3 regions of the Glaciimonas sp. OK215 genome follow, and region 1 is predicted to be linked to each of the others. Evidence: predicted binding sites of a transcription regulator. Region 1 holds the regulator's gene; each other region holds the start of a gene.
The links. The regulator FNR, encoded in region 1, switches genes on or off when oxygen is low (the NO sensors DNR and NnrR bind a similar motif). The targets are predictions, from matches to a motif close to TTGATNNNNATCAA.

Region 1 (3,310 bases):
CAATCTGGTCATGACGAAGATCGCTGCACCGCCAGGGTTGATTCGCTATTCGACCGAGCATGCGATCAGCGGGCACCTGTCGCTGCAAGAGATGCGGCAGCGCGTGCTGCGTCCGCGGGTGATGATCTATAGCGGCATACTGCTGCTGATCGTAACGGCCTTCTTTGGCACGCTGATCATGCGTACCCCGCTCAAGCTCGATGTCATTCGCGACCGCGGTGCAATGGGGCGGGAAGTGGAAGACGGCATGATCGAGAACGTGTACCGGCTGCAGATCATGAACACGGCGGAAACCTCGCACCGTTACAAGATTGCCGTCTCGGGGCTCAAGTCGATTGCGCTGGCCACGCCGGATGAAGTGGAACTGGAGGGCGCCAGCTCGCGCGCGGTGCCGGTGCGTGTGCGGGTCGATCACAGCAACGGCAAACCCGGCTCAAACAAAATCGTGTTCGAACTGAAGGCGCTGGATGATGCGCGCCTGCAGGTGCAAGAGAATGCCGTATTTTTCGTGCCGAAATAGGTCCCAAGGAGAAAATCATGCATACCGCTTCCCCGTTAATCGATCGACTACACACTGCGCGGCCTTGGTACACCCAGGCGTGGCCATGGCTTCTGATGCTGGGCCCGGCCGTGGTCGTCGTGGCGGCCACGTATACCGGCTGGCTGGCATTTTCGCGACAGGACGCGCTGGTAGTGGGCGACTATTACAAGCAGGGACTGGCCATCAATCAGGATTTGCAGCGCGATCGTGTGGCGACCGGTATGGGATTGTCGTTGAATGCTCGTTACGACGCTGCCAGCGGGAAGCTGAACGGCACGCTGCGGAGCTTCGGTACGCCCATTGCCAGGAAAATCCTGCTCCATCTGGCGCATCCGACCCAGCCGGAAAAGGACCTCCAGCTCGCAGCACAACCCAATCCGCACGGCGATTTCAGCGTCGGATTACCGATGCTGGAAAGGGCCCGCTGGGAGATCTTGGTTGAGGGGGAACGGCGCGACTGGCGTTTGAGCGGCTCCTGGAACTGGCCGCAGCAGCAGATGATCGCCCTCAAGGCCGATTTACCGCCCGCCGAATGAAAGAGGGGAGACCATGTTGCGATACGTGATGAATATACTTTGGCCGTCTTTTCTGGTGGCGATGGTCGCAGAAGGCTGTTTTTTTTCGCTCTTCGATCCGGCGGATTTGTTACGTCTCGGCGGCCAACATGCTCTGCCGCCGATAGCCGGCTACACGATCGGCTTTTTCTTCTTCTGGAGTTTTTGTTCGCTGGCGAGCATGCTGACGCATTACCTGTTCAGCGTGCCGGACGAGCGCGGCCCGCCGTTCTGAAGTGGAAGCGTTACATCGGGCTGCAGTTTTCCGTGCCGGCCGCCAGCGCTCTTAACATCGCCGGATCGAGCAGTTGCAGCTCACGCTTATCGACTTTGAGCCAGCCCTGCTTCTTGAACCGGGACAGCAACCGGCTAATGCTCTCGATGGTCAGTCCCAGATAATTGCCGATGTCCTCGCGCGACATCCGCAACTGGAAACTGGTGGACGAATAACCGCGCGCCGCATAGCGCGATGACAGATTCACCAGAAAAGCCGCAAAGCGCTGTTCCGCGCGCATATTTCCCAGTAGTAGCATCACATTCTGCTCGCGCGTGATTTCCTGGCTCATGATTCTGTGAAAATGACGCAGCAGCATCGGGATGTGGCCGAACAGCTCTTCCAGGCGCGAGAACGGAATCTCACAGACCTCGCTATCCTCCAGCGCAACCGCGTCGCATTGGTGCCGGTCGCCGCTGATCGCATCCATGCCCAGCAATTCGCCAGCCATCTGGAAACCGGTGACCTGTTGCTCGCCGCTAGGATTGATCTGATAAGTCTTGAAATGCCCAAACCGGATGGCATACAGATTTGTGAACGGGTCATCCATTCGGTACAGGCCCTCGTCTCGCAAGATGCGACGGCGGCGTCCGACAACCTGGTCGAGCCGGTTGATGTCCGCATCGTCCAGCCCCATGGGAAGGCATAAGTGGTGCAAGCTGCAATTGGCGCAACTTGCCTTTAATGCACCGACATTCAAGGCTGGCGACGCGGTATAGGAAAGCGGCTGGCTCATAGTGGTAATTGTTGTGATTATTCAACATTGTAGTGATGGCTAAGGCGAATGTACTCTAAATGCGGAATACATACAAACGCAGCGCAACGCCGCTGCCCACGCATTGCGTGCCATTTGATCCATGTCAAAAAGTCCTGAGGAGAACAGGCATAGGATCTTCTCATCGGATTCTTTTCCCGCACCTGAGGACATCATGTTCAAGACCATATTGTTGGCGACCGACGGCTCCGATCTGTCGGACAAGACTGTTCAGGCGGCAGTCGAATTTGCCAAGAGCAACGGCAGCAAGATCATCGGCTTGTCGGTTGCCGAAATCTATTCCTATTTCCCGGTCTCGACGATGGGCGGCGCTGAAGATCTGCGTTTGCTGACAGATGCGGTCGAGCAGCAAGCGGAAGAAAATGTGCAAAAAATCGCGGATCTGGCGAAGCAAGCCGACGTGGCGTGCGAAGTCTATTGTCCAAAGGGCTGGTGCGCTCAGGAAATCGTCAAGACCGCCGAGCAGCACCACTGCGATGTGATTTTCATGGCGTCGCATGGCAGAAAGGGCGTGAGTAAATTGCTGTTGGGCAGCGAGACACAGAAGGTCCTGGCTTATTCCCGCATTCCTGTGATCGTGTACAAGGCATCGGCCTGACCGCTGGTGATGCATCGATTCAAGCGCGATCATTAGGCTCGACCAAAGCAGGAGCGTTCAGATGTCCTACAAAATCATTCTGGTGCATGTCGACAAGTCGGCGCATCTTGACTTGCGGATTGAAGTCGCCGCAAAAATGGCGTTACATGAAAATGCCCACCTCATCGGCGTTGCTGTCACAGGGCTATCCCGATCACTGCACCGGCCGCTACTTTCCGGCCGGGACGGCAGCAATCTGGCGTCCTATAAAGCCGACTATCTGGACACGCTGCGGCAGCGTGCGCACGCCGCGCTCGAGAAATTTGACACGCTGGTGCGCGCAATCGGCGTGACTTCTTATGAAAAGCGGCTGATCGATGACGAGGCCGCGGCTGCCATCAGCATGCTGGGCCTGTATGTCGATCTGATCGTTCTCGGCCAGAGCGACACCGACGATCAATCCCTGACTGCGAAGGTCGATTTTCCGGAATACGTGACACTTAACGCCGAATGCCCGGTCTTGATTGTCCCTTCTGCCGGGCCGGTCTCCTGCATTGGCGGGCGGGTGCTGATTGCATGGAATGGGAGC
Region 2 (3,310 bases), on a different replicon from region 1:
TTTCATCATGGCCCCTTCGGGCCTTTGCTCGGTTCTTTGAAAAACCATCAGTTGCTTGACGATATAGTCGGCGTGCTGGCCGGCCAGACGCGGGAACTGTTGCATGCCCTCACCTTTGGCGCCATGACATCCGGAACAGGCCGGCGTGTTGGTGGCGGCTATGCCATTTTCAAAAATCGTTTGGCCGGCGTGGAGCAGCGCCGGATTTCCGGGTTTTCCGGAAGCGGGCTTCTGGGAAGAAAAATAAGCCGCCAGTCCGCTGATCTGCTCGTCGCTTAGCCGGGCACTGATACCCCACATATACTCGAATCCTGCGGGGTCCGAACGGCCATGGCTCTTGAAGGATTTTAGCTGTTCTACGAGATACGGTTCCGACTGTGCCGCCAGATGCGGGAAGTTGGGAGACACGGACACGCCCTGAACGCCATGGCAATTCGAACAGACTTGCAACGCAAGTGTTTTGGCTGCGACATTCGGATCGCCCAGGGAACGCGACCGTTCCGGCAAAGAACAACCGGCAACCATCGCAATGACGAGCACGCTCAAGGGTAAATAAGCGACTTTCCGCTTGAGTTTCTCGAATCGCGTTGTCTTGGCCATGCGTAGTACGGGATGATGGTCATCATAGCTATGCATTTAGTAGGCTCCCCACACATAGAGAAAGAGTGTGTTGTTATCTTTCGCATTGCGGCCAGCCCCATCGTAGTTGCTGGAGGCCCCGTGGAACTGGGTGTAGGCAAAGTATTGCGCACCAACCCGGACGTATTGCACCGGCAGCCAGAACACTTCGGGCACCCAGCCGCGGGTGCCGGGATTGGCGGCCACATCCGGGTACAAGGTCGCATCCGAAGTTCCGGTCGTCCTGAAGTAGCTCAGGCTGGTGCCATATTTCGCCCGATACATATAGCTGGCTTTCAGCCTTAGCTGATTGAGGGTATTCGACCCATTGGAGGCAATGCCGGTCACGTCGCCATTGGCGATGGTTTCCCTGATATAGCTGAACTGTGCCGTGACGGTATGCGGATCCAGCAGATATTGATACTGCGCATCCACCCCTCGGTCGCGATAGTGTGTCGTCGGACCGGTCGGATTCTGGTTGTCGGGATAGATGTCGGCATTCATGGCGAGCACCCCCACCATCGCACTATGCGGCCCCCAGTCGTGACTGAGCGCCAGCCGTAAATAGGGATTGGTGCCCCTGAGCTTGGTCTGGTCCTGATCCGACGTGCCCTGGCTCAAGAACGACCAGACGCCGTTGGCGGTCTGATACGCAGCCAGCTCCGCATACAAGGTCTGGTTCCAGAAGGCATAGGCACCGACGCCGGCGGCCTGTGCGCCGAGCTGGCTAATGATCGGTGTGGCATCAGGCCCGGTCACCCCGAATTTCGTCGGGACATATTGAAGCCATGCCGGCGCGGTGTTCCAGGGGTCGGAGATAGAAGGATTGTTGGTCAAGGTCAGGCCGACGATCAAGTCCCGGTTCAGATCGATGAATCGATCCGCGTAGCGCAAATCGAAATTGTCGGACACCCACTTGCTTTGCCATTTACCGGAGTCCGGATTTTGACTGTCGTAGTTATTGAAGGTCGCTTGTGCGAACACGCCGACATTGTCGGTGAGCTTGCCAGCGACGAAGACGCTGCCGGTTTGGAACAGGGCAACCGCATCCTTGGCAAATGCCGTATCGCTATCCGGACTGGAGCTCTTGGTGAAGCTTGCGACCCCCATCACCGAGAGCGGAACGGTGCGCGTACCGATGGTGTAACCGGTCAGCTTGAACAATCGCCCATAGGCAGTCAGCTCCGGAAATTGCCCGCCGGCGTGACAGGCCATACAATTTTGTCCGGTTTGTCGCGCGAACACCGGCAGCGCATGGGCTACCGGTGAGCTCAACAAGATTTGCGTTAGGAAGATGACGACTAACAGATAGAAATATCTAGTGCCCAGGTATCGAGTTATGAACGAGTCCATGTCGAGGTAATTCCCTTCTCATCATTATTGAAATTATTATTGAAAGGTTCCGAATCGGGGCTCGGACAAATTGACAATAAGCAAGCTTGCGACGCTTGTCAACGTCGTTGCGCCGTCACAACGTTCCGTATCGCACGCGAACAGCATGTGCATGCATATTTAATTTAGATCGGAGCCTCCTCGCCGTCCGGTGCAGGAATGATATTGACGATCAGCAAAAACAGCTTTTCGAGGTCCACTTTCAGGTCGGCTCCGGCAAACGGGTCGATATTGCCAGCGAACGCGGCGTCAACCACGGCCCAGTCCTCTGGCGTCAACAGACGCTTGGCAGCAGGCAGAATCACTTCTTCTTCCAACCGCATGTGGCCGAAATAAAACCTGGCATACTGCTCCACCAAGTCACGAAATACCGGAAATGCGGCACTCCCCTGCAGTTCATAGCGGGTCAGTGCGTGCTCCAATTCCCGCACCAGCGCCTCACCTTGCGCGTGCTGGGACGCCAACTCGGCGAGCGTCTTATCAAGTTCGTTGGTCCGGTCTCGCAAGCGCGCGAACAGGTACTGGTCTTCTTTTGGATGATGTATCTGCTCTGGATACTCCCGTATGTAGAAGAGCATCGCGCGAAACACCATCAGCCCTGGTGCCGTCTGACCTTTATCGATAAGGCGTACAAAATTCAGCATGCCGTGAGTTACTGCCGACAACTGCTCGTGCTCGTCCAGAATAATACGTACCGCATTACGCTGCCGTGGCGATTGCATGATTGACTCCTTTCATTTTCAAGATAGTGCTAACGCTTGTCGTGCCTCTGGTTCGTGACGAAAAGTGGAAAACCAAGAAATCGCCGGTCAACAGCGAATTTACCGGTCTCGGTTGCTACTTGGGAGCTTCCATCATCAACTGGCGGCGAATCGACAGCAATTCCTGCCGACGCTTGGCGTCGGCTTCTGGGTACTGCATGTTAAGCGCCTTAAAAGTATCGAGAATAATCCGGGAAATAATCAGCCGGGCATTTTCCTTGTCGTCGGCTGGAACCACATACCAAGGTGCATTTTTTGTACTCGTTGCGCTCAGGCAGGCTTCATAGGCCTGCATGTATTGTTTCCAGAATTTTCTCTCCTCAATGTCGGCAAGACTGAGTTTCCAGTTCTTATCGGGCTCGTCGATCCGATCGAGAAAGCGCTTTCGCTGCTCTTCCTCTGAAAGGTGCAGGAAGAACTTGACGATCCTTGTGCCATTGCGACAAAGATGGTCCTCCATGTCCACGATGGAGCGATACCGCTGCTGCCAGACAGTTTTTTCGTTGAGCAGCCCATCCGGAAGCCCCTGACTCCGGAGA
Region 3 (3,310 bases), 1.3 Mb from region 1:
TTTTGAAATGTACGTGGCGGCTATTCCCCCTAGTACGTAAGCAGCTCCATAAAAAAGCAGAATCAACGAATACTCATAAGCAGTCATTTTCATTTCAACTAGAAAAATTAATGGCGACACGATGATAAAGGAAAAATGGCAAGAAAAAGCAAAAGTGCCAATCAACGAGTAAGAAACAAAGAGTTTATTTGAAAATATTTTTATATAGGCGCGAAAATGCGATTTCTCTCGTAAATTTGATTTTTCAGCTGTCTCAACAAAGCAGAAAAATATTTGCACCAAAATTATGAGTGATAAAAAAATGAAAAATACAAAGCTTCCACGCCAACCTATAAAATATTGCAGCACTGTCCCGAGCAACGGTGAGCACGAAATACAAACCCCGCCAAATGTAGTAACAAATATACGAACAAAATGTCCTTTTTGACCTTTGAATGCGTCTTGAACGATGGCTTGCGCTAGTACAAAGCAAGCACATCCTATTGATTGAACGACCCGAAAAACCAAAAATAATATATAGTCAGAGGATAACGCGCAGCCTATGGCGCCAACGATTGCAACTACCAAGCCGATCATCAAAAATATTTTCCGCCCGTATTTATCTGAGAGTGGCCCCACAAATAATTGTGCAACGGAAAATCCGACCGCAAATAGACTGATAGATAGGGAAATTCTATTGGTGTCGATGCCAAAATTTCCAGCCAGAGCGGGAAATGACGGAAGCATTACATCTAAAGGGATTGCACTAAGAGCAATCAATGCACTGATCAAGAATAATAATGCGCCCATAGTCATCCGTGACGTAACGCCTGAGGTCATAAAGACAGCCTACTTTTCCCGTCAATCAGCCCTTGCTTCACAAATATATCGACATAGGAAGAAGTCGAAAAAAACGAAGTTTTTTGCAAGGCGCATAAGGTCGCGCTCCATCCATTTCGCGCACGTTCGAGATTCGCTTGGTCGGAATTTCGATCGGATGAAATATCTGTCGCAATATCCTGGGAAACTCCAACCTCCATCAAGTTTTTTCGTAACCACTCTTTTTCAAGTCGAAAACATTCAAAGATGATTTTTGGTAGCTGCTCTGCGCAAAAGTCCTTTTCATTTATTGATAAGCGCTTCCAAACGTACGCGAACATTGCGCTAAAGTAGCGACTATGCGCCCATTCATCCTCTAGATGGTCTCGCAACATGTTGTAGACCGGCTTTACTATCGTGGATTTTCCCATTCGCAGAAACTCTTTAGTAATAACCGTTTCGGATACGAATCCTATTAAAAACCATCCCAACGAACAAAAATTTTTATCAAAGCCTGCCGCCAGTTTTTCTAACCGTAAAATTCGGCTAAAATTTTTCTGGTCTGAACCTAATCCGTATACATCCGCCACCTGCGCCGCCACATTGGCGGAAATAACTGCGTGAAATCCTTCTTTTGTTAGCCGTTGCGTCAAACTCCCGAGCCTCAACGATTTTCAACAGTCGCGTTATATGGGCGAAATCGAGCGAATATTGCTGATGCGATTTAAAATCCCAAAGCACCACTCCTCTTTGCGTAAAGAGAAAAAAGATATTTGGGTTGAGGTAGAGTTTCATTTTTTAAAGAAAGAAGGCAACCAGTAACTGGATGCCTTCTGTTTCTTACTTACTCTTTAACTGGACAGGTAACGTTAGTCCAATTAGCCATTTGATTTGACTCGAGAGTTATTTTTTCCATGATAATCTCCTTAATGTAAAAATAGAAATGCCTGACCAAGATGATGCGACACGAAAATCCTAACAAAGAAAATTCAGATTTCATCAATCACTTTTGAACATATAGGGATTTTTCTTATGGCCAGGCGGCGCGTTTGCGGAGAAACTGCCGCAAGCCATCCATCTTCCGAAACGGCAGCATGTCAAACCGCCTGCGCGCCGACCGTTTCCCGCATCCGTGCGCGCAAGCGGCTGATGGCCTGGCTGTGCAGCTGGCAAACCCGCGACTGGCTGACTTCCAGTACGGCACCGATTTCACGCAGATTGAGTTCCTGTTCGTAATACAGACTCAGCAGGAGACGCTCACGCTCAGGCATGCCTTCGATCGCCGCCAGCAGCGCGTGACGCAAGCCGCTTTGCAGCAATTGGTGCAAAGGGTCGCCTTGATCGGCGTGCCTGCTGTTGTCGTGTCGATTTTCGCGATCCAGTTGTTGATCAAGGAAGGAATTTTCATTATTTCCGCCTTCGAAATCTTCGTAATACACCAGCTGGCAGCCGTGGATATCCTGCAGCAACTGTTGGTATTCCTCCAGCGGCAACTGCATGGCCTGCGCGACTTCGCGCTCGGTCGGCGGGCGCGCGAGTTTTTGCTGCAGTCCTTGCAACGCCGCTTCGACGCTGCGCGACGACTGCCGCAAACCGCGCGAGAGCCAATCGTTGGCGCGCAATTCATCCAGCATCGCACCGCGAATGCGCTGGCTGGCGTAGGTTTCGAACTGCGCTCCCTGATTTTCCCGATAGCGATTGACGGCATCCAGCAAGCCCAGCATACCGGCCTGTATCATGTCATCGAGCTCGACGCTGGGCGGCAGCTTGGCAATCAACTGCAAGGCCAGACGCCGCACCAGCGGCGCGTACTTCGTCAGCGTGCCGGGCATATCCATTTTTCCCTGCGCGGTATACATTGCGGTGTCCTTTTCTATCCTGGTTGACCCTGCAGGCAAAGTTGCCACCTTCTTTCAATGCAACGCCAGCATTGCCTGGCTGGCGTTGTCGCCGGCTGCCTTATGTGCTGCCTTATGTGCTGCGTTATGCGCTGCATTAGCGGCACTTCCGTGGAGCTTATTGGCGGCGTTCAAACTTCCCCCCCGATCGTGGCGCTGATCCTGATATGCCGGCTATCCGGAATTTCGGCCAGCGACAGCACTTTTAGCTGTGGCAGGCTGCGCCGCAGGAAGCGCGCCAGCAGCGCGCGCAACGGCTGCTGCACCACCAGCACCGGCGTCTGCCCCAGTTGTTGCTGGCGGTCGATGGCCGCCTGCGTCTGGGCCAGCAAGCTGTCCGCCAGACCCGGCTCCAGACCGCTGTCCGTACTCAATGCCTGCAGCAGCACGCGGTCGAGCGCGCCATCCAGGCCAATCACCTGCAATTCGCCGTTGCCCGGGAACAGCTGCTGGGTAATCGCCCGCCCCAATGCCAGACGCGTCAGCGCGGTCAGTTGGTCGGCATCGCTGACGCTCGGCGCATGTTCTGCCAAGACCTCCAGGATGGTGCGCATGTCGCGGATAGGAACGCTTTCGTCCAGCAGGTTCTGCAACACTTTCTGCAAACCGGTCAG

Region 2: a site for FNR is predicted at 2,042-2,055, ahead of AC3CHX_RS32105 (cytochrome C). Genes of this name have one in related genera too.
Region 3: a site for FNR is predicted at 1,685-1,698, ahead of AC3CHX_RS18180 (diiron oxygenase). Genes of this name have one in related genera too.

What each region holds. Positions count from the first base shown of each region.
Region 1 covers NZ_CM173544.1:2,604,389-2,607,698, reverse strand. The annotation lists gene ccoG (cytochrome c oxidase accessory protein CcoG) at 1-520, shown strand, start outside; gene AC3CHX_RS11765 (FixH family protein) at 538-1,077, shown strand; gene AC3CHX_RS11760 (hypothetical protein) at 1,106-1,330, shown strand; gene fnr (fumarate/nitrate reduction transcriptional regulator Fnr) at 1,341-2,105, opposite strand; gene AC3CHX_RS11750 (universal stress protein) at 2,299-2,742, shown strand; gene AC3CHX_RS11745 (universal stress protein) at 2,804-3,310, shown strand, end outside.
Region 2 covers NZ_JBYMEG010000004.1:300,622-303,931, forward strand. The annotation lists gene AC3CHX_RS32100 (c-type cytochrome) at 1-636, opposite strand, end outside; gene AC3CHX_RS32105 (cytochrome C) at 637-1,833, opposite strand; gene AC3CHX_RS32110 (hemerythrin domain-containing protein) at 2,136-2,732, opposite strand; gene AC3CHX_RS32115 (ADP-polyphosphate phosphotransferase) at 2,848-3,310, opposite strand, start outside.
Region 3 covers NZ_CM173544.1:3,940,182-3,943,491, forward strand. The annotation lists gene AC3CHX_RS18175 (Bcr/CflA family efflux MFS transporter) at 1-819, opposite strand, end outside; gene AC3CHX_RS18180 (diiron oxygenase) at 816-1,451, opposite strand; gene AC3CHX_RS18185 (RNA polymerase sigma factor FliA) at 1,896-2,657, opposite strand; gene flhA (flagellar biosynthesis protein FlhA) at 2,828-3,310, opposite strand, start outside.